3 regions of the Microbacterium sp. LS_15 genome follow, and region 1 is predicted to be linked to each of the others. Evidence: predicted binding sites of a transcription regulator. Region 1 holds the regulator's gene; each other region holds the start of a gene.
What was found. Region 1 encodes HrcA, which represses chaperone genes, less so after heat shock. Its sites were predicted from a motif close to TTNGCACTCGNNNNNNNCGAGTGCNAA; they were not measured.
Positions count from the first base shown of each region.

Region 1 (9,677 bases):
GCGAAGTCCTCGATGAGCGCGCGCTGCGCCGAGTCGATCTTCGTCGGAGTCAGCACCTGCACGCCGACGCGGAGGTCTCCGCGCTGGCTGCCGCGCAGCGGCGTGATACCCCGCCCCTTGATCGTCAGGACATCGCCCGACTGCACGCCGGGACGGATCTCGAGGTCGACCGCGCCGTCCAGACCCTGGATCGTCGTCTCGGCACCGAGGATGGCGTCGGTCATCGCCACCTCGAGCGTGGCGAGCAGGTCGTCTCCGTCGCGGCTGAAGGCCGGATGCGGGTTCACCGTCACCTCGACGTAAAGGTCGCCGTTCGGGCCGCCGGCCTTGCCGACCTCGCCCGAACCGGGGAGCTGCAGGCGCAGACCCGTCTCGACACCCGCCGGGATGTCGAGAGACACGGTGCGGCGGGAGCGCACGCGCCCCTGGCCGCCGCAGGTGCCGCACGGGTACGGGATGGTCGTGCCGTATCCCTCGCAGGTTCCGCACGGCTGCGAGGTCACGACGTTGCCCAGCAGGCTGCGCACCTGGCGCTGCACGTGGCCGGTGCCGCCGCAGATGTCGCACGTGACGGGCGAGGTGCCCTCCTGGCAGCACGATCCCTTGCAGGTCTCGCAGAGCACGGCCGTGTCGACCTCGATGTCGCGGTGGGCCCCGAACACGACGTCGCCGAGATCGAGCGTCACCCGCACGAGCGCGTCCTGGCCCCGTTCTCGGCGGGAGCGAGGACGGGCGCCTCGTCCACCGCCCTGCGCCGCGCCGAAGAACGTCTCAAAGATGTCGCCGAAACCGCCGAAGCCCCCGAAGTTGCCCGCGGCGCCGTCACCTCCGCCCATGTCGTACCGACGACGTGACTCGTCATCGCTGAGCACGTCGTAGGCGTGCGTGACGAGTTTGAACTTCTCCGCCGCCTCCTCACCCGGGTTCACGTCCGGGTGCAGCTGGCGCGCGAGGCGCCGGTACGCCTTCTTGATCTCGTCGGTCGATGCGTCGCGCGAGACGCCGAGTACCTCGTAGTGGTCCGCCACAATGGCCCTTCTGCGTGTTGTCCTGGTCGTCCGCGTCAGCGGGCGGCCTCGTCCTCGTCGAGCAGTCGCGACAGGTAGCGGGCGACCGCCCGCGCTGCCGCGAGATTGCTCGGATAGTCCATGCGCGTCGGCCCCATCACGCCGACGCGAGCGGTGCCGCTGCGCGCCGCGTAGTTGCTCGCGACGATCGAGGCCTCGTCGAGGCCGAACGACGCGTTCTCGGTGCCGATGCTCGCGGAGAGTCCCTGCGCATCCGCTTCCATCTCGCTCATCAGACGGATGAGCGTCACCTGCTCCTCGATCGCCTCCAGGAGAGGATGGATGCTGCCGCGGAAGTCCTGTTCCCGCCTCGCGAGCGTCGCGGCGCCGGCCATCACGAGCCGCTCCTGCCGGAACGTGCCCAGCTCCTCGACGATCACTGTCGCGAGGGCGCGGAGCACGGCATCCTTCGCGTGCTCCTCACCGGCGAGCAGCCCTTGCAGTCGCTCTGCGGCATCGCTGACCGCGCGCCCCGTCAGGAGCGCCGACAGCCGCGCCCGCAGAAGGGCCATGTCGGATTCGTCGACGTCGGCCGGCAGCAGGGCGATGCGCTGCGAGACGCCGCCCGCATCCGTGACGAGCACCACGAGGAGCCGGTTCGGCGCCAGGCCGACGAGCTCGATGTGCGTGAGCTGGGCCCGCGCGAACGAGGGGTACTGCGCCAGGGCCACCTGACCCGTGAGCTGCGTGAGCACCCGCACGGTGCGGGCCATCAGGTCGTCGAGGTCGGCGGGGTCGGTCAGGAACGACTCGATCGCGGTGCGCTGTGCACCCGAGAGAGGACGCAGCTGCGCGAGGTGGTCGACGAAGACGCGGTAGCCCTTGTCGGTCGGGACGCGACCGGAGGAGGTGTGCGGCGCCGCGATGAGCTCCTCGTCTTCGAGCAGAGCCATGTCGTTGCGGATCGTGGCGGCCGAGACGCCGAACGAGTAGCGGTCGACGATGGATCGGCTGCCGACCGGCTCGTGCGTCTCGACATAGTCCTGGACAATCGCACGGAGAACCTGCAGGCCTCTTTCACTGACCATCGCGACTCCCCTCGTCTGGCACTCACCGGTTACGAGTGCCAATTCTACTCGCCGTGCGCCTCCGCGCGCTGAACCGAGCCGCGATGAACGGATCGCGATGGTCGTCGACGACCCGGATCAGTCGGTGAGCTCACGCACGACGGCGTCGGCGAGCAGTCGTCCTCGGAGCGTGAGCTGCACACGGCCGCGCACGGCCGCGACGGGATCGACGAGTCCGTCCGCGATGAGGCCGGCGACGCGCGCACGCTTGTCGGCATGCAGCTCGTCCACGGCGATGCCCTCGCGGATGCGGCTGAGCAGCAGGACGCGCTCCAGCATCCTCGACCTCGCGTCGGGGCGCTCGGTTCCCGCCGCCGGGGACTCGGAGGCCGCGAGTCGCTGAGCGTACGCCGCGGGGTGCTTCACGTTCCACCACCGAAGGCCGGCGACGTGGCTGTGGGCTCCGGGACCGAAGCCCCACCAGTCACTCCCCCGCCAGTAGGCGAGGTTGTGCCGAGATCGCTGCTCGGGGGTCCGCGCCCAGTTGCTCACCTCGTACCAGTCGAAGCCGGCCTCGACGAGGCGCCGGTCGGCGAGCTCGTACATGTCGGCCTGCAGGTCGTCGTCGGGCATCGGGACCTCGCCGCGGCGGATCTGCCGCGCGAGCTTCGTGCCGTCCTCGATGATCAGCGCGTAGGCCGAGATGTGGTCGGACTCGAGTTCGAGCGCGGCATCGAGAGAGGCCTCCCAGTCGCCGAGCGACTCCCCCGGGGCACCGTAGATCAGGTCGACGCTCACCGCGAGCCCGGCGTCCTTTGCCGCCGCCACCGCGGTGCGCACGTTCGCGGGTCGGTGGGTGCGGTCGAGAGCGGCGAGCACGTGCGGCACGGCCGACTGCATCCCGACAGAGAGCCTCGTCACCCCGGCCTCCGCGAGCGTGCGCGCGACCTCGGGGGTGACGGTGTCGGGATTCGCCTCGACGGTCACCTCGGCACCGTCGGCGAGTCCGAAGGCGGAGGTCGCTGCCCCGAGCATGCGCGCCAGATCTCCGGCGGGGAGCAGGGTGGGCGTTCCGCCGCCGAAGAAGACGGTGTCCATCGGCCGCAGCGCGTCGGCGTCGGACAGCACGCGCTGCGCGAGCGCGATCTCGCCGATCAGCGTCGAGGCGTAGTCCTCCTGCCTGGCACCGCGCAGTTCGCTGGACGTGTAGGTGTTGAAGTCGCAGTAGCCGCACCGCACGCTGCAGAACGGGATGTGGAGGTACGCCGAGAAGGGCACGGCAGTGTCGATCGGCAGGTCGGCGGGAAGGCGTCCGTCAGCGGGGGCGGGATCTCCGAGGGGAAGGGGACCGGCCATCAGACGGGGGTCGCGTACAGCGGCGAGATGGCCCGCAGGTAGCGGGCGAACAGCTCGCGGCGGCGCCGCTTCACGAGCGCCGGGACCAGGCGGTAGAGCAGCGAGTTCGGCGCGTCGAACGCGCGGACGGTGAACCACACCTCGTCGTCGTCACGCCAGTCGATGTCGAACGACTCCTCGCCGCGCACGACCGAGCCGCCGACCGTGCCGAGCACGAAGCCGATGCGGCGCTTCTCCTCGGTGACCGAGATGACGCGCAGTTCCGCGTCGGCGTGCATGTTCGCCACGCGTCCGCGCAGGCGCAGGGTCATGCCAGGACCGACGAAGGGCGTGCCCTCCGCGTCGAACCGCTGCTCGACCTCGTTCTTGCTCGGAGCGATCGGAGTGCCCTCGGCGTCGAAGCTGACACCCGCGTACGCCGGCCCCGGGGCAGGTCGCACGTCTTCGATGCTGAGTCCGGACGCGCGCTGCGCCGTCCACGACAGGAGCGCCTCACCGGCTGTCTGGAACCGTTCCTCACCGCTGCCGATGCGCCACGAGTTCTCGGCGGGGATGCTGCGCTCCGGCGGATACTGCATCAGATCGGGCGCATGGGTCGCACCCACAGCCGCATAGTCAACCGTGTCGTCTCGGAAAGTCCCGCGCCGCATGCCGACCAGCCTACCCGGGGTCGCCTGGACGGTGCCTCCGGGCTTCGTGGATCGCTGTCTCGACGGTGCGGATGTAGCGGTCGAACACGGAGCGCTGCATGACTCGCAGCGCCGGCGTCAGCATCCACCAGAACGGGGTGGACGGCCGCGAGACCGACCGCGCGGTGAAGACCCCGCCGTCGAGGACGAAGGACTCCTCGCCGTAGATCGGGTGGCCGGGCCTCGTCTCGTACCCGAACCCGTGCGCGTCGGCCCAGACGACCCGGATCGGCTCGGCGAAGCGGACGCCGAGCACGCGCTTCGCGAGGGTTCCCTCGCTCCCGGCCCGCGGCTCCTCCACGGGAGTGTCGAACCCCGCCCGCCGCTTGAACTCCCATGACGTGATGAGTGCGGCGACGGCATCCCTCGCGTATTCGGGAACGGGGACTGACCGCTCGGCACCGCGCAGTCCGCGAGGCACATCGCCGAGCGGATGCCTGGTGAGACCGCGCTCGTACCGCGGCAGCGCCACCTACTTCTTGTCCTTGCCCTCGACGTCGCCGGAGAGCGCGGCGATGAACGCCTCCTGCGGAACCTCGACACGGCCCACCATCTTCATGCGCTTCTTGCCCTCCTTCTGCTTCTCGAGGAGCTTGCGCTTCCGGCTGATGTCACCGCCGTAGCACTTGGCGAGCACGTCCTTCCGGAGCGCGCGGATGGTCTCGCGGGCGATGATCCGCGCACCGATCGCCGCCTGGATCGGCACCTCGAAGTTCTGCCGAGGGATGAGCTTCCGCAGGCGCTCTGTCATGAGCGTGCCGTAGGCGTAGGCCTTGTCGCGGTGCACGATCGAGCTGAAGGCGTCGACCTTGTCGCCCTGCAGGAGGATGTCGACCTTCACGAGGTCGGCCTCCTGCTGCCCCGCCGGCTCGTAGTCGAGCGATGCGTAGCCCTGAGTCTTCGACTTCAACTGGTCGAAGAAGTCGAAGACGATCTCACCGAGCGGCATGGTGTACCGCAGCTCGACGCGCTCCTCCGAGAAGTACTCCATCCCGAGGAGCGTGCCTCGGCGTGACTGGCACAGCTCCATGACGGTGCCGACGTAGTCCTTCGGGAGCAGGATGGCCGTGTTGACCATGGGCTCGGACACCGAGCCGATGCGCCCGTCGGGGTACTCGCTGGGGTTCGTGACCGTGACGGTCTCCCCCGTGTCCGACGTCAGCACCTCGTAGATCACGCTCGGCGCCGTCGTGATGAGGTCGAGCCCGAACTCCCGGGCGAGCCGCTCGGTGATGATCTCGAGGTGCAGCAGGCCGAGGAAGCCGCAGCGGAAGCCGAAGCCCAGCGCGACCGATGTCTCGGGCTCGTACTGCAGAGAGGCGTCGGAGAGCTTCAGCTTGTCGAGCGCCTCGCGGAGCTCCGCATAGTCGCTGCCGTCGATCGGGTAGATGCCCGAGAACACCATCGGCTTGGGATCGGTGTACCCGGCGAGGGCCTCGGATGCCGGCCTGCGGGCGTTCGTGATCGTGTCGCCGACCTTGGACTGGCGCACGTCCTTCACACCGGTGATGAGGTAGCCCACCTCTCCGACGCCCAGTCCCTTGGTGGGGGTGGGCTCGGGGCTCGACACACCGACCTCGAGCGCCTCGTGGTTCGCGCCCGTCGACATCATCTGGATACGCTCGCGCGGCGAGAGGCTGCCGTCGACCATGCGCACGTAGGTGACGACGCCGCGGTAGGCGTCGTAGACGGAGTCGAAGATCATCGCGCGTGCCGGCGCCTCGGCGTCGCCGACGGGCGCCGGGATCTCCTGGACCAGACGGTCGAGCAGGTCCTCGACTCCCACGCCGGTCTTGCCCGACACGCGAAGCACGTCCTCGGGCTTGCCTCCGATGAGCGACGCGAGCTCCTTGGCGTACTTGTCGGGATCAGCCGCCGGAAGGTCGATCTTGTTCAGCACGGGGATGATGTGCAGGTCGTTCTCGAGAGCCAGGTAGAGGTTCGCGAGCGTCTGGGCCTCGATGCCCTGAGCCGCGTCGACGAGCAGGATCGCGCCCTCGCAGGCCGCCAGCGAGCGAGAGACCTCGTAGGTGAAATCGACGTGCCCTGGCGTGTCGATCATGTTGAGGGCGAAGGTCTGACCGTCGAGCTCCCACGGCATCCGCACCGCCTGGCTCTTGATGGTGATGCCGCGCTCGCGCTCGATGTCCATCCGGTCGAGGTACTGTGCCCGCATGTCGCGGTCGGAGACCACTCCGGTGATCTGGAGCATGCGGTCGGCGAGGGTCGACTTGCCGTGGTCGATGTGCGCGATGATGCAGAAGTTGCGGATCTGCGTCGCAGGCGTCGCGGCAGGCTGAAGCGGTGAGAGGGCGCGTGGTGACATGTCCTGACGATTCTACGGTGACGCGCTGTCGATGCTCGATTCGCCGGATCCGATGATATTCTGCCGAGGTTGCCCGGGAGCCGACCCTGAAACCGGATTCCGTGAGTGACGAGACTCCGTCACACTCGAGTGCAGGTGTCGTGTCGCGCAGATCGGCAGATGGTGATTGACTGTCCTCCGGCTCAGCGTTGCGTCGGCAGATCCCGCGCGCGTCTGTAAAAGAGAAAGAATCAACACCTTGATCAAGTATCTCGTGCGCCGCTCACTCGGCTGGCTGCTGATGATCGTGGTTGCGACCAACGTCACCTATTTCCTCGCGTGGTCGTTCCTCGATCCGCGGAGCAATTACGTCGGTCGCCGCCCTCCCCTCTCCCCCGAGGAAGTGACGCGGATGCTCGAGCCCCTCGGGCTCAGCGACACCGTGCCCCTCGTCCAGCGCTGGTGGGACTGGTTCACCGGGATCATCCTGCGATGGGACTGGGGTCAGAGCCCGGTCGGCCAGTCGGTCAACGACCAGATCGCGTACCGCATGTGGATCTCCGGTGAGCTCGTGATCGGCGCGACCATCCTCGGAGCGGTCCTGGGAATCGCGCTGGGCGTCTACACCGCATCGCGTCAGTACAAGGTCGCGGACCGCATCGGTCAGGCCACCTCGATCGTCACCATGAACATCCCGATCGTGGTCGCGGCGCTCGGCATCGTGCTGCTCGCCATCTCGTTCAACGAGGCCCTAGGCGTGCGGGTCTTCTACGTGACCGGCGCCGGCGGCAAGGACGTGGACGGGTTCTTCCCCTACATCATCGACAAGCTGCAGCACCTGACACTGCCGACCATCGCGCTCGTGATCACCGGCTACGCCAACTACCACCTGCTGCAGCGGTCACTGCTGCTCGACAACATCAAGGCCGACTACGTGCGGACCGCCAGGGCTAAGGGGCTCACGAAGCAGCAGGCGATCCGGAAGCACGCGCTGCGCCCGTCGCTGATCCCCGTCGCGACGCAGCTGGCGTTCACCATCCCGACCGTGTTCACGGGTGCGATCCTGACCGAGACGATCTTCGGTTGGAACGGGATGGGCAAGTACTTCGTCGACACCATCGGCAAGAACGACGTCCACGGCGTCGTGGCGATCGCCGCGTTCGGCGCCGTCCTCACGGCCATCGGCGCCATCCTCGCCGACATAGCCGTCGTCGTTCTCGACCCGAGAGTGAGAGTGAGCTGACATGAGCACCGAAATGATCGACCCCACTCTCCACACCGCTGAGGCCGAGACCCCGGCACCCGAGGTCGTGCAGCGCAAGCGCATGTCGGTGTTCGGGCTGTACTACCGGCGCTTCATGCGCAACAAGCCGGCCGTCTTCGGCGTCTTCATCTTCATCGCGCTGGTACTCTTCTCGATCATCGGCCCGCTGGTCGCGCGATACGACCACATCTTCCTGGACTTCCTCAATCTCGGCACCCCGCCGTCTGGCGAGCACTGGTTCGGGACCACTCCGGCTGGTAACGACCTCTTCACGCAGGTCTCGATCGGCCTGCAGCGCTCGCTCATGATCGCTGTGACCGTCTCGGTGGGAACGACCGCGATCTCCGCGATCGTCGGAACAGCCGCGGCCTACTTCGGCGGATTCGTCGAGCGGACGACCCTGCTGATCATCCACTTCCTCATGGTCATCCCGACCTTCCTCATCCTCGCGCTCGTCTCGAACAGCGCCGGCGGGGATTGGCGGGTCATCTCCCTCGCCCTGATCTTCATCGGCTGGTTCTTCCAGGCTCGTGTCATCTGGACGATGGCCCTCTCGCTCCGCGAGCGCGAGTACGTCCACGCAGCGCGATACATGGGGGTGCGCGGGATGAAGATCGTCCTCCGTCACCTGCTGCCCAACATCGGATCGCTGCTGGTGATCAACTTCACCCTCGGCGTCGTCGCGGCGGTGATCACGGAGACGGGTCTCTCGTTCATCGGCTTCGGCGTGAAGATCCCCGACGTGTCGTTGGGATCGCTCATCGGAAGCGGTGCCAACACGATCACGAGCGCCCCGTGGGTGTTCTACTTCCCCGCGGCTGCGCTCACCCTGCTGACCGTCTCCATGGCGCTCGTCGCCGACGGCCTGCGCGACGCGCTCGATCCCACTTCTGCGGCGGGAGGCCGCGCATGAGCACCACCATCTCCCCCACCACCGTCCTCTCCGTCCGCGATCTGCGCGTCAGCTTCCCGTCGGAAGCGGGCCGGGTCGACGCCGTGCGCGGCGTCTCCTTCGATCTCGAGGCCGGCAAGACCCTCGGCATCGTCGGCGAGTCCGGCTCCGGCAAGTCGGTCACCTCGCTCGCGATCATGGGGCTCCTCGACGACAACGCGAAGGTCACCGGATCGATCGTGTTCGACGGCCAGGAGCTCCTGGGCAAGACCGACAAGCAGATGTCGGTGATCCGCGGCAACGGCATGACGATGGTCTTCCAAGATCCGCTCACCTCGCTCACTCCCGTGTTCACGATCGGCGATCAACTCGTCGAAGCCCTGACCGTGCACCGCAACCTCTCGAAGCGCGAGTCCTGGGAGCGGTCGGTCGAGTTGCTCTCGCTCGTCGGGATCCCCGAGCCCGAGAAGCGCATGAAGTCCTTCCCTCACGAGTTCTCGGGCGGAATGCGTCAGCGCGTGGTCATCGCCATCGCGATGGCGAACAACCCGAAGCTCATCATCTGCGACGAGCCGACGACCGCGCTCGACGTGACGATCCAGGCCCAGATCCTCGATCTCATCGAGAAGGCTCAGGACGAGACGGGCGCGGCCGTCATCATGATCACCCACGACATGGGTGTCGTCGCACGGACCGCCGACGACGTCATCGTGATGTACGCCGGCAAGCCGGTCGAGCATGCCGAAGCGCGTGAGCTCTTCCACCGGACACGGATGCCCTACTCGATCGGCCTGCTCGGCGCGATCCCGCGCGTGGACAAGTCGGAGAAGCAGCCGCTGGTGCCGATCAAGGGCAACCCGCCCCTGCTCATCGACCTGCCGGACGCCTGCCCGTTCGCCGACCGCTGCCCGATCGTCATGGACGCGTGCCGGGCCAGCGAGCCCGAACTCCTCCCGGTCTCGACCGGGACCGACGCAGCGCACAGCGCGGCGTGCATCCGGTCCGGCGAGATCGAGGACGGGGGCATGCTCGGCGGCCTGCCCGTCTACCCCGTGCACGAGGTCCCGGAGAGCGCGCTGACCCGCACTCCGCGCGAG
Region 1 is NZ_JAVAYD010000001.1:599,656-609,332, forward strand. Features, by position in the region: gene dnaJ (molecular chaperone DnaJ) at 1-1,028, opposite strand, end outside; gene hrcA (heat-inducible transcriptional repressor HrcA) at 1,064-2,095, opposite strand; gene hemW (radical SAM family heme chaperone HemW) at 2,213-3,430, opposite strand; gene RAC69_RS02955 (DUF1990 family protein) at 3,430-4,080, opposite strand; gene RAC69_RS02960 (DUF1990 family protein) at 4,091-4,591, opposite strand; gene lepA (translation elongation factor 4) at 4,592-6,445, opposite strand; gene RAC69_RS02970 (ABC transporter permease) at 6,684-7,667, shown strand; gene RAC69_RS02975 (ABC transporter permease) at 7,669-8,601, shown strand; gene RAC69_RS02980 (dipeptide ABC transporter ATP-binding protein) at 8,598-9,677, shown strand, end outside.

Region 2 (9,677 bases), on a different contig from region 1:
GGGGCCGGCCGCCAGCGACGCCTCGTACACCGCAGTGACCTGCGGAACGCCGACGCCGGCGACGACGCGCGTGGTGCAGATCGAACCGGGGCCCACGCCGACCTTGACGGCATCCACGCCCGCGTCGACGAGCGCCTGAGCACCCTCGCGGGTCGCGACGTTGCCGCCGATCACGTCGATGTGGGCGAAGCTCTCGTCGGCCTTGAGGCGCTTCACGAGATCGATCACGCCCTGCGACTGGCCGTTGGCGGTGTCCACGACGAGCACGTCGACACCCGCGTCGCGCAGAGCTTCGGCGCGCTCCCACGCGTCGCCGAAGAATCCGATGGCCGCGCCGACGCGCAGACGACCCTGGTCGTCCTTGGTGGCGAGCGGGTACTTCTCACTCTTGTCGAAGTCCTTGATGGTGATGAGTCCGGCGAGCTTGCCGTCTTCGTCGATGAGGGGCAGCTTCTCGACGCGGTGCTTCGCGAACAGCGCGATGACCTCGCCCGCCGCGACGCCGACGCGGGCCGTCACGAGGCCCTCGGAGGTCATGACATCCTTCACGAACGTCGTCTGGCGCTCGAAGCCCGAGACGAAGCGCATGTCGCGGTTGGTGACGATGCCCACGAGACGGCCGTCCTCGTCGACCACGGGCAGGCCGGAGATGCGGTACTTGGCGCACAGCGCGTCGACCTCTTCGACCGTGGCGTCGGCGGTGGTCGTGATCGGGTCGGTGATCATGCCGGACTCGCTGCGCTTCACGCGGTCGACGTGCGCGGCCTGATCGGCGATCGAGAGGTTGCGGTGCAGGATGCCGATGCCGCCCTCGCGCGCCATCGCGATGGCCATGCGCGACTCGGTGACGGTGTCCATGGCGCTGGAGAGCAGCGGAGTGGCGACCGAGATCCGGCGCGTGATCCGCGACGAGGTGTCCGCCTCGCTGGGGATGACGTCGGTGTGCCCCGGGAGGAGCAGCACATCGTCGTAAGTGAGTCCGACGAATCCGAAGGGGTCGTGCTGATCCATGGATGCTCCTCCTGGGCGCTGACTGGCGAGAGTGGTACCAATTCTAAGCGTCGGACGGCTGGAGAAATTCCCGGTGCCGGCGGCGGCGCACGTGATCTCGCCCCCGCGCGGTGGCCATCGGGCGCGCACCTTCGTGATGAGATCGTGCTCACCGTGAGCAGATCGTGCCTTGGTTGAAACAGAGCCGACACATTACGCTCATACCGTCGTACATCAAGGCCGATGAACACCCTGTCTTGGTCTGTGTACTGGACTGGGAGGTTCTGTGAGTCCGACGATCTCGGCGAAGCGAAGCGGAACGCGATGGGTCATCCCCCTTCTCGCGTCGCTCCTCGCCCTTGCATTCCTGTGGCTGCAGCCACCCGCCTCGGCCTCCGCGGAGGAGACCGACGACGGTCAGGAGATCACCGATTTCTACTTCGCCGGCGTGATCACGTTCGATGACCAGCCCGTCGAGGGCGTGGTCATGACGATCGAGGGCAAGGGGTTCGAGGGCGAGACCGAGACCGACGCCGAGGGCAAGTGGCGCCTGTACGTCCCCGAGAAGGAGAAGTACACGCTCACGGTCGACGAGGACACGCTCCCCGACGGGGTGATCGTCGACGCGGCCCAGCTGCCGGAGGGCACGCAGCCCATCGCCGGCACGACCGCGTCGTTCGAAGTCGAGTTCGGCCTCACCGGCACGAAGATCACGAACCTCTTCCTCGGCGAGGGGCAGCGGGTCACCGTCACCTTCATCGACCAGCTCCTCTCCCGCCTCGTCGGCGGGCTCAACTTCGGCCTCCTGCTCGCACTCGCGTCAATGGGTGCGGCCCTGATCTACGGCACCACCCGCCTGTCGAACTTCGCGCACGCCGAGATGGTCACGTGGGGCGGCCTGGTCGCCCTGGTCACCACGAGCTTCTGGCACCTGCCGCTGTGGCTCGGCATCGCGGCGGCGGTGATCGGAGGAGGTCTCTTCGGCTGGGCGATGGATGCCGGGCTGTGGCGTCCGCTGCGACGACGCGGACTCGGCGTCGTGCAGCTCATGATCGTCAGCATCGGACTCTCGCTCGCCCTCCGCTACGTCTTCCAGTACTTCATCGGCGGCGGCACGCGGCAGCTGCCCGGTGCGAGCCCCACGCCGATCCAGTTCGGGCCGATCTCGCTGTCGTACATCGACATGATCGCCATGTCGGTGAGCATCGTGGTGATCCTCGGGGTCGCGTGGTTCCTCACCCGCACCCGCATCGGCAAGGCCACTCGCGCCATCTCAGACAACCCGCAGCTCGCCGCGGCATCCGGAATCGACGTCGACCGCGTGATCCGCATCGTGTGGATCCTCGCGGGCGTGCTCGCGGCGATCTCCGGCATCCTCTGGGCGTACTTCCGCCCCGGCGTGAAGTGGGACATGGGCATGCAGATGCTGCTGCTCATCTTCGCCGCCATCACACTCGGCGGTCTCGGCACCGCCTTCGGCGCCCTCGTCGGATCGCTCATCGTCGGGATCGCGGTCGAGGTCTCGACCCTGTGGATCCCGTCGGACCTCAAGTACGCCAGCGCGCTGGTCGTCCTCATCGTCATCCTCCTGGTGAGGCCGCAGGGTCTGCTCGGACGCAAGGAAAGGTTGGGTTGACGATGGACTTCGGAAGCATCTTCTCCAACACCGCTGTCTACCTGTTCAGCCCGGTCACGATCGCATACGCGCTCGCGGCGACCGGCCTCGCGGTGCACTTCGGCTACGCCGGTCTGCTGAACTTCGGCATGGCGGCGTTCATGGCGGTCGGCGGCTACGGCTACGCGATCTCCGTGCTCTCCTTCGGCCTCCCGTGGTGGGTCGGAATGCTCATCGGGCTCGGCGGCGGAGCGCTGTTCGCGGTGCTCCTCGGCATCCCGACGCTGCGACTGAGAGCCGACTACCTCGCCATCGCGACCATCGCGGCGGGTGAGATCGTGCGTCTGCTGTTCACGACGCAGCTGTTCGACGAGTTCACCAACTCGGCCGACGGCCTCGCCCAATACAACGGCGGGTTCCGCGACGCGAACCCCTTCCCCACCGGAACGTACGGCTTCGGACCGTGGACCTACACGGCGAACGACCTGTGGAACCGCGTGTTCGGCGTGATCGTGCTGGCTCTCGCCGTGCTCGTCGTCTGGGCGCTCATGCGCAGCCCATGGGGCCGCGTGCTCAAGGGCATCCGCGAGGACGAGGACGCCGTGCGGTCGCTCGGCAAGAACGTGTTCGCCTACAAGATGCAGGCCCTGGTGGTCGGCGGCATCATCGGCGCGGCGGGCGGCATCGTGTTCGTCCTCCCCTCCGCCGTGGTGCCGGGCAGCTACACGACCTCGCTCACCTTCTTCCTGTGGACGGTGCTCCTGCTCGGCGGTGCCGCGACGGTCTTCGGGCCGACGCTGGGCGCCATCCTGTTCTGGGTCGTGTTCGCCTTCCTCGCGAACCTGCTCCCGGCCATGGCCAAGGCGGACCTCCTGCCCATGTCCGACAGCCAGGCGTCGACGCTGGTGTTCATCTTCGTCGGCATCGCCCTCATGCTGCTCGTGATCTTCCGCCCGCAGGGCATCCTCGGAGACAAGAGGGAGATGACCTTTGTCAAATGAACTGACCCCCGACGCCGGCGCCGAATCGGCCCCCGCGACGGGAAGCGTCCGACGTCCGAAGACGACCGGCCTCACCAAGGGCCCGGCCGCCCCCGGCGTCGCCAAGGTCGACCCCATCCTCGTGGTGGATGCCGTGCAGCGCCGCTTCGGCGGCCTCACCGCGGTCGACGTCGATCACCTGGAGGTCCCGCGCGGAGCCATCACCGCGCTGATCGGCCCGAACGGCGCCGGCAAGACGACGCTGTTCAACCTGCTCTGCGGGTTCGACAAGCCCAACAGCGGATCGTGGTCGTTCGACGGCAAGAACCTGTCCGGCGTGCCGTCGTTCAAGGTCGCCCGCATGGGCCAGGTGCGCACGTTCCAGCTCACGAAGTCGCTGTCGCTGCTCACGGTGCTCGAGAACATGAAGCTCGGCGCCCCGGGCCAGCGCGGCGAGGGCTTCTGGTCGAGCCTCTTCCCGTTCCTGTGGCGCAAGCAGGACCAGGAGATCGAGCTCAAGGCGCGCGAGCTGCTCACGCGCTTCAAGCTCGACGCCAAGGAGAAGGACTTCGCGGCAGCGCTCTCGGGCGGTCAGCGCAAGCTCCTCGAGATGGCCAGGGCGCTCATGAGCGACCCGACGCTGGTGATGCTCGACGAGCCGATGGCCGGCGTGAACCCGGCGCTCACGCAGTCGCTGCTCGATCACATCCTCGACCTCAAGGAACAGGGCATGACCGTGCTGTTCGTCGAGCACGACATGCACATGGTGCGGCACATCGCCGACTGGGTGGTCGTGATGGCGGAGGGACGCGTCGTCGCCGAGGGGCCGCCCGAGGAGGTCATGGAGGATCCGGCTGTCGTCGACGCGTACCTCGGTGCGCATCAGGACGTCGATCTCGGCGCCGTGACCGGCCGCATCCCGGTACTGGCCGACACCGCCGCCGTGAAGCTGCGGGAACAGATCGAGGCGGAGGCCGATGCGGAACTGGCCGCCGAAGAGGCAGAGGAGGGACGCGCATGAGCGATGCGGCATCCGTGAACGGGAAGGCCCCGGCGCACGATGACGTGGTCGTCGAGCTGAAGGACGTGCACGCGGGCTACCTGCCCGGCGTGAACATCCTCAACGGCGCGAACCTCGTCGCCAGGCAGGGGGAGCTGATCGGCATCATCGGGCCGAACGGCGCCGGGAAGTCGACGCTGCTCAAGGCGATCTTCGGGCTCGTGAACGTGCGAGACGGCGACATCACCGTGAAGGGCGAGAGCATCGTCGGCCTCAAGGCCGACAAGCTCGTCAGACGCGGTGTGGCGTTCGTACCGCAGACGAACAACGTCTTCCCCTCGCTGTCGATCGAGGAGAACCTGCAGATGGGGCTCTACCAGAACCCCAAGGCCTACACCGAGCGGCTGGAGTTCGTCACGGGCATCTTCGCCGAACTCGGCAAGCGCCTCAAGCAGCGAGCCGGATCGCTGTCCGGCGGTGAGCGCCAGATGGTCGCGATGTCACGCGCGCTCATGATGGACCCGTCGGTGCTGCTGCTCGACGAGCCGTCGGCCGGCCTCTCCCCCGTACGTCAGGACGACGCGTTCATCCGCGTCTCCGACATCAACAAGGCAGGCGTCACGACCATCATGGTCGAGCAGAACGCCCGCCGCTGCCTGCAGATCTGCGACCGCGGCTACGTGCTCGACCAGGGCCGCGACGCGTACGAGGGCACCGGACGCGACCTGCTGAACGACCCGAAGGTGATCGGCCTGTACCTCGGCACCCTGGGCACGGACGCCGCCTGACGGCTCAGAGACGAGAGGGGCGGATGTTGCGGCATCCGCCCCTCTCTCGTGCGTGCGCGTCCCGTTCCCTGGTCGTCGAGCGAGCGAGCGGAGCGAAACGCCGCCCCACCCCACGACACGCATGACGAAGGCCCCGGATGCTTCATCCGGGGCCTTCGCGCGATCAGTCAGCGGGCGCTGGCGTGATCAGTTGGTGCGCTCGATGGTGTTCTCGGCGTTGTACTTGTAGATGCCGATCGTGGCGCCCTGCGGGTCGCCGTTCTCGTCGAACGTGACCTCGCCGGAGTAGCCGTCGTAGTCGGCCGTGCCGCCGTCGTTGATGATCTTGGCGCAGTCCGCGAACGTGGTGCACTTCTCACCGTCGCCAGAGCCGCCCGAGATCTCCTGCATCTTGGCCGCGATGTCCGCGCCCTCGGTGGAACCGGCCGCGAGCGAGGCGAGAGCCACGAGCACGACGGCGTCGTAGGCCTCTGCCGCGTAGGTGAAGTCCTTCACCTCGGAGTTGCCCTCACCGGTCCAGTACGTCTGGAGGCGGTCGGTGAAGTCGTCCTCGAGTGCGGGACCGGCCTTGGTGCCCTGAGCGCCCTCGAGCGAGACCGGGATCTCGTCGCCGTAGTCGGAGAGGTTGCCGTCGACCATGTAGAACTTGTCGGCGGAGATTCCGGCGTTCACCAGCAGCGGCGCGATCGTCTTGAACTGGTCGAACGACACGATCGCGACGGCGTCGGGGTTCTGGGCCTTGATCGTCTCGACCTGCGCGTCGAACTGCGCGTCGCCGACGTTGAAGGACGCCTCGGCGACGACCTCGCCACCTGTGCCCTCGAACGTCTCCTTGATCGCGGCGTCGAGGCCGGTGCCGTACGCGTCGTTCTGGTAGATGATGCCCAGCGACTTCGCACCGTCCTCGGCGATCAGGTTGCCGAGGACCTCACCCTGGAGCAGGTCACTCGGGGCGGTGCGGAAGTAGAGGCCGTCGTCGTCCCACGTGGTGAAGTCGGGCGACGTGTTCGAGGCCGAGATCTGCAGGATGCCGGCGCTGACGTTTCCGTCGAGGATGAGCTTCGAGACGCCCGAGGCCGCGGCGCCGACGATCGCGGAGACACCCGCGCTCTGGAGCTTGGTGATCGAGGTCTCGTACGCCTTGGTGTCGGTGTCGCCCTCGTCCTCGGCGGTGAGGTCGATCGTGATGCCGGCGTCTGCGTCGTTGATCTCCTTCACGGCCAGGCCGACGCCCGACTCCATGGGCGGACCGAGGAACGCGAGCGATCCGGTCTGCGGCAGCAGCGAGCCGAGCTTGAGGGTGAGGTCCTGTGCCGGCTTGTCGCCGCCGCCCGAGGACTCCTCCGACGGCGAGCTGCTGCAGCCCGAGATGACCAGCGCCGAGGCGCTGACGAGCGCGACCCCTGCGATGATCTTGGCGCTGCGCGAGCGCGTGAATACGGTCATGATGCTCCCTTGCGTGACTGGCCGTGGACTGTGGACCACGGTCGGATGATCTACACATTAGGTGCAGAACGCTTCCGGGAGGGGTCGGTAGTGTTTCGGTGCGTTAACGATCCGCTCGCGCGCTTCCGCGGCGGACAGCGGGGCCGGTCTGGCGGTCTCGGACCGGCCCGACGGCCGTGCGGCGTCCGCGCCGTGCGGCCAGCAGCAGGTCGATCACGAACACCGTGATCGCGACCCAGACGAGCACGAATCCGATCCAGCGTTCGATGGGCATCGGCTCGCCCAGCACGACGGCGCCGATGAGGAACTGCATCACCGGGGTGATGAACTGGATCATGCCGATCACCGCGAGGTCGATGCGCCGAGCTCCCGCGGCGAACAGCAACAGCGGCACGGCGGTCGCGACTCCGGCGAACGCGAGAAGGACGGCGTGCCAGGCTCCGTTCTGGCCGAAGGAGAGCCCCTCCGGCGTCGTCGCGACGACGACGAGCTGCACGACGGCGATCGGGATCAGCCAGAAAGACTCGAGGGTGAGGCCGCTCACGGCATCCACGGCCGGCCCGATCTTCTTCTTGATGAGGCCGTACAGCCCGAAGGAGGCGGTGAGCGAGAGCGCGATCCAGGGGAAGTGGCCGTACAAGACGATGATCGCGACGACCGCGACCGCCGCGATGCCGATCGCGGTCCACTGCAGGCGTCGGATGCGCTCCTTCAGCACGAACACCCCGAGCAGGACCGTCGTGATCGGGTTGATGAAGTAGCCGAGGCTCGTCTCGATGACATTGTCAGACAGCGTGCCGATGAGGAACACCTGCCAGTTGACGTAGATCAGGAGTCCGGCGAGCGCCGTCCAGCCGAGCAGTCGAGGCTGACGCAGGATCACTCCGAACGCCTGCCACCCGCGCGTCACCGTCAGCAGGATCACGCAGAAGACGAGCGACAGCAGTACCCGCCAGGCGACGACCTCCCACGGACCGGTCGGTGCCAGCAGCAGGAAGTACAGCGGCAGCACTCCCCAGAGGAGATACGCGCCGCCTGCGAACGCGATCCCCGCCGTCTGGCTGGATCGCGGGGCGGTGGTCGTCGAGGTCACCGCACAACCCTAGTCCCGGCCGAGCGGGCCGCCTGCTCGGTGCTCGACCGCCCTACGAGAATGGCAGGATTCGGACGCGCTGTGGCCGAATGCAGGAAGAGCCCGGATGCATGATGCATCCGGGCCCTTCCGAGAGACGCTGTCTCAGCGGACGACGACCGCGAGGACGTCGCGAGCCGACAGGACGAGGAACTCGTCTGCGCCGAACTTCACCTCGGTGCCGCCGTACTTGCTGTAGAGCACGCGGTCGCCGACGGCGACGTCGAGCGGAACGCGGTTGCCGTTGTCGTCGATGCGGCCGGGGCCGACCGCCACGACCTCGCCCTCCTGGGGCTTCTCCTTGGCGGTGTCGGGGATGACCAGGCCACTCGCGGTGGTCTGCTCGGCCTCGACCTGCTTGATGACGATGCGGTCCTCGAGCGGCTTGATGGAAACCGACACGGTCTACCTCTTCTTTCTTGACGCTGACACGAAAGACTTGTTCGCACTCTCAACCCGAGAGTGCTAACTGCAAGTGTAGGCGGTCGGCTGGCACTCATGCAATGCGAGTGCCAGCGACGGCCGCCTGCCCGTGTCGGTCGCCCGCCTAAGCTGAGGGCGTGGAGATGTCGGAGTTGCGTGCACTGCTCACCCCGGAAGGGCTCGGGCTCCTCGACGATCTGGGCGACGTCGACCAGGCGGCCGACGTCGCGCGGACGGTCTCGCGCCTGCGGGCGGCCGGCCACTCCCCCGATCTCGTCTCGGCCGTCGTCGGCCAGGCGCGGCTGCGCGCCAAGGCGCACGCCAAGTTCGGCGACTTCGCCGACCGGATGCTGTTCACGCGCGCCGGGCTGGAGCAGGCGACGCGCCTCGGCGTCGCCGCGCGGCACGCGCAGCGACTGCGTCGCGCGGCGATGACGTCCGTGGCCGACCTCGGCTGCGGCATCGGCGGCGACGCGCTCGCGTTCGCCGGCGCGGGCCTCGACGTCCAGGCCGTGGACGCCGACGAGGTCACCGCCGCGATCGCCGCCTACAATCTCGCCCCCTTCGGCGAGTCCGCGCGCGTGCAGCACGGAACAGCGGAGGCGAACCTGCCGCAGGCGGCCGACGGACTCGCCGTCTGGATGGATCCCGCCCGGCGCACCTCCGGCCACAGCGAGACCAGGCGGGTGACCGCCGACGACTACTCGCCCTCGCTCGACTGGGCGTTCGCGGTCGCGGCCGAGCGCCCCACCGGCATCAAGCTCGGCCCCGGCCACGACCGCGACGCGCTGCCCGCCGACGCCGAGGCGCAGTGGGTCAGCGCCGACGGCAGCGTGGTGGAGCTCGTGCTCTGGACCGGCGCCCTCGCTCGCGAGAGCGTGCGCCGCGCCGCGCTCGTCATCCGCGGCGAGCGCTCGCGCGAGCTGACCGCCGGAGCGGATGCCGAGGACGCCCCCGAACGCGAGCTCGGCGCGTTCCTGCACGAGCCGGACGGCGCCGTCATCCGCGCCCGCCTGATCGGCGACGTCGCGCGGAGCCTCGAGGCCGGGATGCTCGATCAGCGCATCGCCTACCTGACCTCCGACGCCGCCCTGACCAGCCCGTTCGTGCAGTCGTTCCGGGTGCGCGAGACGATGCCCGCGAATCCCAAGGCGATCAGCGCCGTCCTCCGCGCGCACGGCATCGGCACCGTCGAGATCAAGAAGCGCGGCATGGACGTCGACCCGGCCGCCTTCCGCAAGAAGCTCACGCTGCGCGGAGACGCCTCGGCGACGCTGATCCTCACGCGCATCGGCGACCACCG
Region 2 is NZ_JAVAYD010000005.1:167,070-176,746, reverse strand. Features, by position in the region: gene guaB (IMP dehydrogenase) at 1-1,011, opposite strand, end outside; gene RAC69_RS09110 (branched-chain amino acid ABC transporter permease) at 1,277-2,626, shown strand; gene RAC69_RS09105 (branched-chain amino acid ABC transporter permease) at 2,629-3,606, shown strand; gene RAC69_RS09100 (ABC transporter ATP-binding protein) at 3,596-4,606, shown strand; gene RAC69_RS09095 (ABC transporter ATP-binding protein) at 4,603-5,373, shown strand; gene RAC69_RS09090 (ABC transporter substrate-binding protein) at 5,560-6,819, opposite strand; gene rarD (EamA family transporter RarD) at 6,923-7,912, opposite strand; gene groES (co-chaperone GroES) at 8,057-8,353, opposite strand; gene RAC69_RS09075 (SAM-dependent methyltransferase) at 8,512-9,677, shown strand, end outside.
Region 2: the regulator HrcA is predicted to act here: its motif matches at 8,441-8,467, upstream of groES (co-chaperone GroES).

Region 3 (9,677 bases), on a different contig from region 1:
ATCTCGGCGTTCGTGAGGCCGCGCGCCATCTCCAGGAACACGTCGCGCTCCCGCTCGGTGAGCGCCGTCGTCGGATCGTCGCCGGGCGAGGGCGCGGGTGAGGCGTCCGGCGCGCCGTCGAGCTGCGGGGCCACGTGCTCGAGCAGCCTGCGCGTGACGCTCGGCGCCAGGGCCGCATCGCCCCGATGCACGGCGCGAACGGCTGCGATCATCTCCTGACGGTGCGCGTCCTTGAGCAGGAAACCGCTGGCACCGGCGCGGATGGCGCCGAACGCGTACTCGTCGAGGTCGAACGTCGTCAGCACCAGCACCCTGCTGTCCGGGTGCTCGCGCACGATCGCCTCGGTCGCCGCGATCCCGTCGAGGCCCGGCATGCGGATGTCCATGAGAACCAGGTCCGGATGCAGGGCCGCGGTCTGCGCGATCGCGGCATGCCCGTCTCCGGCCTCACCCACCACCACCATGTCGGCTTCCGCCTCGAGCACCATGCGGAAGCCGAGGCGGATGAGTTCCTGGTCGTCGACGAGCAGGATCGAGATCGGGTCGGTCATGACGGCTCCTCCGGGGCGAGTGCGACGGGGTCGGGGGTGTGGTCGACGGGCAGCTCGGCGCGCAGCCTCCATCGCCCCCCCGCGGCGGGTTCCGAGACGAAGGCGCCGTGCACATGTGCGGCTCGTTCGGCGAGGCCGCGGAGCCCGAAGCCCGAGGTGCCGGCCGCTCCGGTGGCGCCGTCGTTGAGGATCTCGACGATGACGCTCCCCGGGCTGTGGACGATGCGCGCGGCGATCGACGTCGCCGACGGCGCGTGACGCATGGCGTTGGTAACCCCCTCCTGCACGATGCGCCCCACCGCATGCGCGAGAGCGGGGGAGAGGACGGACGTGCCGGATTCCGTGAGTGTGACGGGGAAACCGGCGCGTTGCGCGGTCGCGACCGTCTCCCGCGGATCCACCGGTGCCACCGGCGCCAGAGGAGCGGTTGCCTCCGCATCGCGGAGCACACCCAGCATGGCCCGCATCTCGGTGAGGGCGTCGCGCGCAGTCGCGGCCACAGCGGAGGAGGCGGCAGCGGCCTGCTCCCGATCGGATGTGGCCGCAGCGCCCTCCGACAGGGCGACGATCACGGTGAGCGAGTGCGACACGATGTCGTGCATCTCCCGCGCGATGCGCGCCCGCTCGGAGGCGGCGGCGAGCTGCGCCTGCTGATCACGCTCGACGAGCAGCTGGCGGGAACGGTCGATCACGGCGGCGATGTACCGTTTGCGGCCGCCGACATTCACGCCGATGAGGGTGCCGATCAGGCCGAGCACGAGAACGGTGAGGGCGGTGTTGAGTCCGATCTGCAACGAGACGACGCCGGTGAGCACAAGAGGCGTCGCCAGCGTCACCAGCGAGGCCACGGCGATGCCGAGGCCCGTCCATGCCGCGCGCGACGAGCGGTAGACGGCGAGCGAGTAGCACGCGACGAACATCAGCGGCGTACCGGCCGGCTGGTCGGCGAAGAGGAGGAGCCCCTCGACACCGGCGGAGGCGACGAACGGGACGAGCGGCGCGATGCGTCGCCACAGCAGGGTGACGCAGGCGGCGATGATCGCGATCGGAGCCACGGCCGCGAACGCGAGGGAGACCGGGCCCTGAGCAGTGCGGTCGAAAGGTGACGCGGGGAGGAGGGAGAGGGCGAGGCAGAAGAGGGTGATCAGCACGTCGGCGACGACGGGATGCCGCGCCCAGAAGCGGCGGAGAACGCCGGGAGGACGCGGCAGCCGCAGCTCCTCCTCCTCGCGGAGGGAGCTGCGGCTGCGCGTGCTGGTCACCGGGGAACTCTACGCGGCCGTGCCATCACGCGTCCCGCGTGCGCAGCAGGAGCCAGGCGAGGAAGAGCCCGCCGAACGTCCAGGCGCCGAGGGCGAGGTATGCGACCGGGCCGTCGAGAGCGGCGCCCTCGGGGAGGATCGCGCTCTGTGCCGCAGCGACCGGCAGGTACTCGGATGCGTCGACGACCCACGCCCACGACTCGCCCGCCATGAGGAAAAAGGTCGCGACGATCGGGAGGACGAACAGGAGTCCCACCGTCGCCGCGATCGCGCCGGCGCCCGAGCGGAGGAGGAAACCGAAGGCGACGCCGATGAGTGCGAAGACGGCCATCGCCAGCGACGCGACCAGGATCGGCAGGATCGACGCGGCGGGATCGCTCCAGTCGATGCTCTGATCACGTGCGCTCACGATCAGCGACACCGCCCCGGCAGCGACCGAGAAGACGATCAGCGAGCAGACGAACAGGAACAGGGCGACGACGAGGGCCTTCGCGAGCAGCGCCGACCCGCGGCGGGGGTTGGCGGTGAGTGTCGAACGGATCATGCCGGTGGAGTACTCGCCGGTCACGGAGATCGCGCCGAGGATGCCTGCGAGGAGCATGGAGAACTGGATCGGCATCACGACCGCCTGGATGGGTGCGAAGCCCGGGGCGTTCATCGCCTGAGCGATGAGAGCGGCGATGCCCACCGTGAGGACGGCCGTGATCGCGATCGACCACCACGTGGAGCGGAGGGTGGTGAGCTTGATCCACTCGCCACGCACCTCGCGGAGGAACGAGAGACGGTGGCCCGTATCGACGCGCTGACGCGTGAGGGCGGAAGCCTGAGCGGTCATGAGATCTCCTTGGTCCGGTACTCGACCGCGTCGCCGGTCAAGGCGAGGTAGGCGTCTTCGAGCGACCCGGTGGTCGGTGTGAGTTCGTGGAGAGGGATCCCGCGGTCGGCGGCGAGATCGCCGATGCGCGAGGCAGGCAGGCCGACGACGTCGAGGAGATCGGGTGCGGTGCTGACGATCTCGACATCGGGGCCCCCGACGGCCGCGGCGAGATCGGCGGCGCGCGGCGTGCGCACCCGCACCGTGTTGCGCGTCCAGGCGCGGACGAGCTCGTCGAGAGGAGCATCGGCGAGCACCTGACCGCGGCCCATCACGATCACATGATCGGCCGTCTGTGCCATCTCGCTCATGAGGTGGCTGGAGAGCAGCACCGTGCGTCCCTCCGAGGCGGCGTGCCGCACGAACTGACGCACCCAGCGCACGCCCTCGGGGTCGAGTCCGTTGACCGGCTCATCCAGGATCAGCGTGTGCGGGTCGCCGAGCAGCGCTGACGCGATGCCGAGGCGCTGGCCCATGCCGAGCGAGAACTTCCCCGCGCGCTTGCGGGCGACCGAACCGATGCCCGCGAGCTCGATGACCTCGTCCACGCGAGAGGCGGGGATGCCGTGGGTCGCCGCCATGGCTCGGAGGTGATTGCGGGCGGTGCGGCCCGTGTGCACGGCCTTCGCGTCGAGCAGCACGCCGACCTCGGTCAGGGGGGCGCGCAGCTTGCGGTATTCCTGTCCGGCCACCGTCGCGGTGCCCGAGGTCGGGCGGTCGAGGCCCACGATGAGGCGCATGGTCGTGGACTTGCCCGCGCCGTTGGGGCCGAGGAATCCGGTGACGGTGCCCGGCTTGACCGTGAACGACACGTCCTGGACGGCTGTCTTGTCTCCGAACCTCTTCGTGAGGCCCTCTGCTGTGATCATGCCTCCGACGCTACGGCCGGCGGTCGCTCGGTCGCGTCCTCCCGTGGTACCGAAAGCGGGATCGCCGTCCGCCGACCTGTGGCACCGGAGGACGATACCGCGACAGTCGGCGGGATGAGGCGATCAGTCGCGTGGACGGGCCGTCACGCGGGCGGCGACCTCGTCGGACGCGGCGATCGCCTCGTCGATGATCTCTCTCGTCGGCTCGGCCATCAGCCAGTCGTGGCTCAGCGATGCGGGGATGAGGAGCGGCATCCGATCGTGGATGTCGGCGAGACCGTCCGGCGCAGGACGCATGACGATCGAGTAGCAGGTGAACCACGTGCCGTCCCCGGTGCGGCCGCGTTGCGTCACCGCCGCCATGCCGAACAGTGCGCCGTCGTCGACGAGGAACTCGTGCCACACGCGCTCGGGCTTCTTCATCTCGTACCAGCTCGTGGCCGGGACCAGAGCACGGGTCTTCAGACCGCCGGGGCGGTCCTGCAAGCGCTCGGACCTCGTGTTGATCGACGGGAACTTCGAGGGCTCCCCGCCGACGAGGAATCCCCACCATGCGGGCTCGAGGATCGGTGCCGCGTCGGGCTGCACCACGATCGGATTCAGGTTGCGGAGGTTCTTGCCGGTGGGGCGCACGGTCTCGCCGGCGTTCTCATCCGCCCACGCCCGCAGACCGTCGAGCACGGCCTCGTCGGCGGCGGTCAGCAGCTCCGCATCGGTGAATCGGGGATCAAGTCCGTAGCTCGCGCACATGCCGCCAGCGTACGCCGCACCACCGACATCGGCACGGGCCGGTCTCGCGCGCTCGGGTAGGGTCGACAGGTGACCCCCGACCGCCGTCTGCCCGTCCCCGTCGCGCTCGGCGGAGCGGTCGCGATCGGCGTCATGACGGCCGTGCAGGCACGCATCAACGGAGTCCTCGGCGTCAAGGTCGACAACGGCATCGTCGCCGGACTCCTCTCGTTCTCGGTCGGACTCGCGGCCCTCGTCGTCGTGATCGTCTGCATCCCCTCCGCACGTCGAGGCGTACGGCGACTACGCGACGGCATCCGACAGCGCACGATCCCGATCTGGATGCTGCTGGGCGGCGCCTGCGGCGCCCTCACCGTCTCGACGCAGGGGGTGACGGCCGGGGTCCTCGGCGTCTCGCTCTTCACGGTCGGCGTGGTGGCGGGGCAGACTCTCCACGGTCTCGTCCTCGATCGGATCGGCTTCGGACCGGCCGGCGTGGTCGCTGTCACACCGGGGCGCGTGCTCGGCGGAGCGCTGGCGCTCGCTGCGGTGGGCATCTCGCTCAGCGGCGACGTGCTCGCGACCGCACCGCTGTGGATGCTGCTGCTGCCCTTCGCCGCCGGTGTCGGCATCGCGTGGCAGGCGGCGACGAACGGACGCCTCGCGCAGCGGGTGCAGTCACCGCTCATCGCGACGTTCATGAGTTTCGTCGCGGGCACGGTCGCCCTGCTCCTCGCCGCAGCCGTGAGCGTCGCCATCCGCGGCCTGCCCGCCGCACCGCCCGCCGAGCCCTGGCTGTACCTCGGCGGGTTCCTCGGCTTCGCCTACATCCTGCTCGGCGCCTTCATCGTCGCGCACACGGGCGTGCTGCTGATGGGTCTCGGGTCGGTGCTGGGTCAGCTCGCGGCATCCGTCGTGATCGACCTCATCTGGCCCGCAGCCGCCGGACCGGCGCTGTGGCAGATCGTCGGGATGGTCGTGGTGGCCGTCGGATCCGTGGTGGTCGCGCTGCCGCGTCGTCGCCGCTGACTACTTCTTCTCGTCGCGCTTCTTCGGCTTCGGCTTCGGCATGCGGGTGACGAGCTTGCGTGCCTCGACGGCTTTGCGCCGGCCCGGCTTCTTGCCCACCGGCTTGCCGCCGACGTACAGCCAGCCGAGCAGCTCCTCGTTCTTGTCGAGTCCGTGCGCCTTCGCGACGGCCTTGGCGCGGGTGTAGTGCCCGGTTCGCCAGATGACACCCCAGCCCGCCTCGTCGAGCAGCAGGCTCAGCACGTGGGCGACGCCGGACGCCACGGCCTCCTGCTCCCAGCGTGGCACCTTGTCGCTCTTCCGGTAGCTGGCGACCACCGCGATCAGCAGCGGCGCCCGGAGCGGCTTGGTCGACGGAGAGGAGTCGCCCTGCGCCTTCGCGATCGCGGCGCCCAGCACCTCGCGGTCGTCCCCGCGCATCTCGATGAGACGCCAGGGGCGCAGCGAGGAATGGTCGGCGACGCGCCCCGCCGCGGCGACGAGGTGCAGCAGCTCCTCGCGGGAGGGCGCCTCGGCGGTGACCTTCGACCAGGACTGACGAGAGCGGACGGCGTCGAGCGCGCTCACGACTCGTCGGGGGTGAAGTTCAGTGCGATCGAGTTCATGCAGTAGCGGTCGCCGGTCGGGGTGCCGAAACCGTCGGGGAACACGTGCCCCAGGTGCGAGCCGCAGTTCGCGCAGCGCACCTCGGTGCGGACCATGCCGAGGCTCGTGTCCTCGATCAGCTGCACCGCGTCGGGACGGATCGACTCGTAGAAGCTCGGCCAGCCGCATCCGGAGTCGAACTTCGTGCCGCTCTTGAACAGCTCGGCCCCGCAGGCGCCGCAGGTGTAGAGGCCGGCGCGGCTCTCGTCGAGCAGCTCGCCGGTCCAGGCGCGCTCGGTCGCCGCTTCACGCAGCACGGCGTACTGGTCGGCACCCAGCTCTTCGCGCCACTCGTCTTCGGTCTTGTCCACGCTGTACGACATCGGTCCTCCTGAGGGTCTTCCCCCATTCTCTCGTGTCCAGGGGGTGGCGGCGCCACGGCATGATGGTCATATGACGGATGCCGTGCGGGAGCGATACGCGCGCTTCGCCGAGCAGGAGGCCCCCGGCCGCAGCGAGCTGTACGCCGAATGGGCAGCAGGGGTGGCCGGCGATCCGGAGCTCTCCGACATCCTCGGGAGGATCCCCGAGACCCGACGGCAGCCGCCGCTCGTCTTCGCGGTCACCAGGATGCTGGGCGCCGGCACCGACCCGTTCGACACCTGGCGCGGCTTCGTGACGGCCCACGCCGACGAGATCGTGGCGGAGTGCGCCGATCGGCGGCTGCAGACGAACGAGCCGCTGCGCCTCGCCGCACTGCTCCCGGTGCTCTCCGAGATCGACGGGCCGGTCGCCCTGCTCGAGATCGGCGCGTCCGCCGGACTCTGCCTCTACCCCGACCGCTACTCCTACCGCTTCGTCGACGGGGACGGTCGCGTGCGGGCGGCACTCGACCCCGCCGACGGACCGTCGTCGGTGGTGCTGGAGAGCCGCGTCGACGGCGAGATGCCCGCGCTCCGGATGCCGCACGTGGTGTGGCGCGGCGGTGTCGACCTGGCGCCGCTCGACGCCCGCGACGCCCGCGATCGGCGCTGGCTGCGCTCACTCGTCTGGCCGGGGGAGGAGGGGCGGGAGCAGCGTGTCGAGGCCGCACTCGACATCGTCTCCGCCGGTCCGCCTGAGCTGCTGCAGGGCGACGCCCTCGAACGCCTCGACGAGCTCGTGCGGGCCGCGCCCTCCGACGCGACGCTCGTGATCACGACTCCCGGCGTGCTGGTGCACATCCCGCGTGCGACGCGGACGGCGCTCGTCGACCGCATCCGCGCCCTGCCCGCGCGCTGGGTGACGATCGATCCGCCCGCGCTGCTCGACGTCTGGGAGCCGCCCGTCGCGCACGAGGAGTGGCCGGGCTTCGTCGTCGCCCTCGACGGCCGGGTTCGGTCGGCGGCCGATCCGCTCGGACGATGGTGGGAGTGGCGCGCGGGCGACGGAGGCGAGCCGACGTAGTCTGAGCGCATGCGCGGAGAGCTCACGGAACGGGATCGTCTGATCCTCGCCCTCGAGACCGCCTGGCCCCGGCACGGGGGCGCCAAGGAAGAGGTCATCCGCGCGCAGCTCGGGATGAGCGCGGCTCGCTACTACCAGCTCCTCGGGCGGCTGATCGACTCCGAGGCCGCTCTGGAGTTCGACCCCATGCTGGTCGGACGACTGCGCCGGATCCGCGACCGCCGAGCCGTCCAGCGCTCGGCGCGCACCCCCGGATTCGTCGGCTGATCCAGACCGCGCCACGCGCTGAACGGCCGCCGACGCGGTTACGCAGCGCGGTGCCGTTAGCATCGAGGGGTGTCTAAGCCGAACCGCGATCGATTCGACGACGTCCCCCGCACCTCAGGACGCGTGGGTGCGCACCGCGCCGAAGCGCCGGGGATGAACGGCTGGATTGTCCTCCTGTGGTCCTTCGTCGCCGCCCTCGTGCTCATCATCGGCGGGATCTTCGGGTCGCTGGTCGTCATGGGGCGCATCAGCCTCTTCCCCGAGGCGGTCCCGACCGCCACCCCGACCCCCGAGGAGACGGGGGTCGTCGACACCACCTACTCGGTGCTCATCCTCAACGCGACGGCCGACGAGGGCCTCGACGACCAGATGCGCGACACCCTCATCAACACAGGGTGGTCGGCGGACGTGGTGTTCGCGAGCGACAGCACGAGCCAGGATTTCTCCACGACGACCGTCTACTACGTTGCGGACGAGGACGAGCTCGCCGCGATCGGCCTTGCGGGCGTCATCGGCGGAGCCGACGTGCAGCAGAGCGACTTCTACGCCGACATGAACGACACGGACCAGAAGCAGCTCACGGTGGTGATCGGTCTCGACCGGTCGTCCAACCCGCCGGCGGCGACCGAGACCCCGGCTCCGTAGTCCCTCCGCAGCGGCTTGCACTCGATGGGGTCGAGTGCCAGAATGGCGTTAGCACTCTCTCACTCTGAGTGCTAAACCCAACGTCTACGTCCAGGAGGGACGACAAAACTCATGGCAAAGATCATCGCTTTCGATGAGGAGGCCCGTCGCGGCCTCGAGCGCGGCCTCAACATCCTCGCCGACGCCGTCAAGGTGACGCTCGGCCCGCGCGGTCGCAACGTCGTGCTCGAGAAGAAGTGGGGCGCCCCCACGATCACGAACGACGGTGTGTCGATCGCCAAGGAGATCGAGCTGGACGACCCGTACGAGAAGATCGGCGCGGAGCTCGTCAAGGAGGTCGCCAAGAAGACCGACGACGTCGCCGGTGACGGTACCACCACCGCGACCGTCCTCGCCCAGGCGCTCGTCCGCGAGGGCCTGCGCAACGTCGCAGCCGGTTCCGACCCCATCTCGCTCAAGCGCGGCATCGAGAAGGCCGTCGCGGCCATCACCGAGGAGCTGCTCGCCAGCGCGAAGGAGATCGACTCCAAGGAGCAGATCGCCGCGACCGCATCGATCTCGGCCGCTGACCCTGCCATCGGCGAGCTCATCGCCGAGGCGATCGACAAGGTCGGCAAGGAAGGCGTCGTCACGGTCGAGGAGTCGCAGACCTTCGGCACCGAGCTCGAGCTCACCGAGGGCATGCGCTTCGACAAGGGCTACCTGAACCCGTACTTCGTCACGGACCCGGAGCGCCAGGAGGCGGTCTTCGAGGACCCGTACATCCTCATCGCGAACCAGAAGATCTCGAACATCAAGGACCTTCTGCCCATCGTCGACAAGGTGATCCAGGACGGCAAGGAGCTCGTCATCATCGCCGAGGACGTCGAGGGCGAGGCTCTCGCGACCCTCGTGCTCAACAAGCTCAAGGGCATCTTCAAGTCGGTCGCCGTCAAGGCTCCCGGCTTCGGCGACCGCCGCAAGGCCCAGCTGCAGGACATCGCGATCCTCACGGGCGGCCAGGTCATCACCGAAGAGGTGGGCCTGAAGCTCGAGAACGCCACGCTCGACCTGCTCGGCCGTGCGCGCAAGGTCATCGTCACCAAGGACGAGACCACGATCGTCGAGGGTGCCGGCGAGGCCGACCAGATCGAGGGTCGCGTCACGCAGATCCGTCGTGAGATCGAGAACACCGACAGCGACTACGACCGTGAGAAGCTGCAGGAGCGCCTCGCGAAGCTCGCCGGTGGCGTCGCCGTCATCAAGGCGGGTGCCGCGACCGAGGTCGAGCTCAAGGAGCGCAAGCACCGCATCGAGGACGCCGTCCGCAACGCGAAGGCAGCCGTCGAAGAGGGCATCGTCCCCGGCGGTGGCGTCGCTCTCATCCAGTCGGGTACCAAGGCCCTCGACGCTCTCACGCTCTCGGGCGACGAGGCGACCG
Region 3 is NZ_JAVAYD010000003.1:245,978-255,654, forward strand. Features, by position in the region: gene RAC69_RS07060 (response regulator) at 1-551, opposite strand, end outside; gene RAC69_RS07065 (sensor histidine kinase) at 548-1,813, opposite strand; gene RAC69_RS07070 (ABC transporter permease) at 1,839-2,648, opposite strand; gene RAC69_RS07075 (ABC transporter ATP-binding protein) at 2,645-3,556, opposite strand; gene RAC69_RS07080 (SOS response-associated peptidase family protein) at 3,680-4,306, opposite strand; gene RAC69_RS07085 (DMT family transporter) at 4,376-5,314, shown strand; gene RAC69_RS07090 (nitroreductase family protein) at 5,315-5,881, opposite strand; gene msrB (peptide-methionine (R)-S-oxide reductase MsrB) at 5,878-6,282, opposite strand; gene RAC69_RS07100 (DUF2332 domain-containing protein) at 6,353-7,345, shown strand; gene RAC69_RS07105 (DUF3263 domain-containing protein) at 7,355-7,612, shown strand; gene RAC69_RS07110 (LytR C-terminal domain-containing protein) at 7,682-8,257, shown strand; gene groL (chaperonin GroEL) at 8,369-9,677, shown strand, end outside.
Region 3: the regulator HrcA is predicted to act here: its motif matches at 8,306-8,332, upstream of groL (chaperonin GroEL).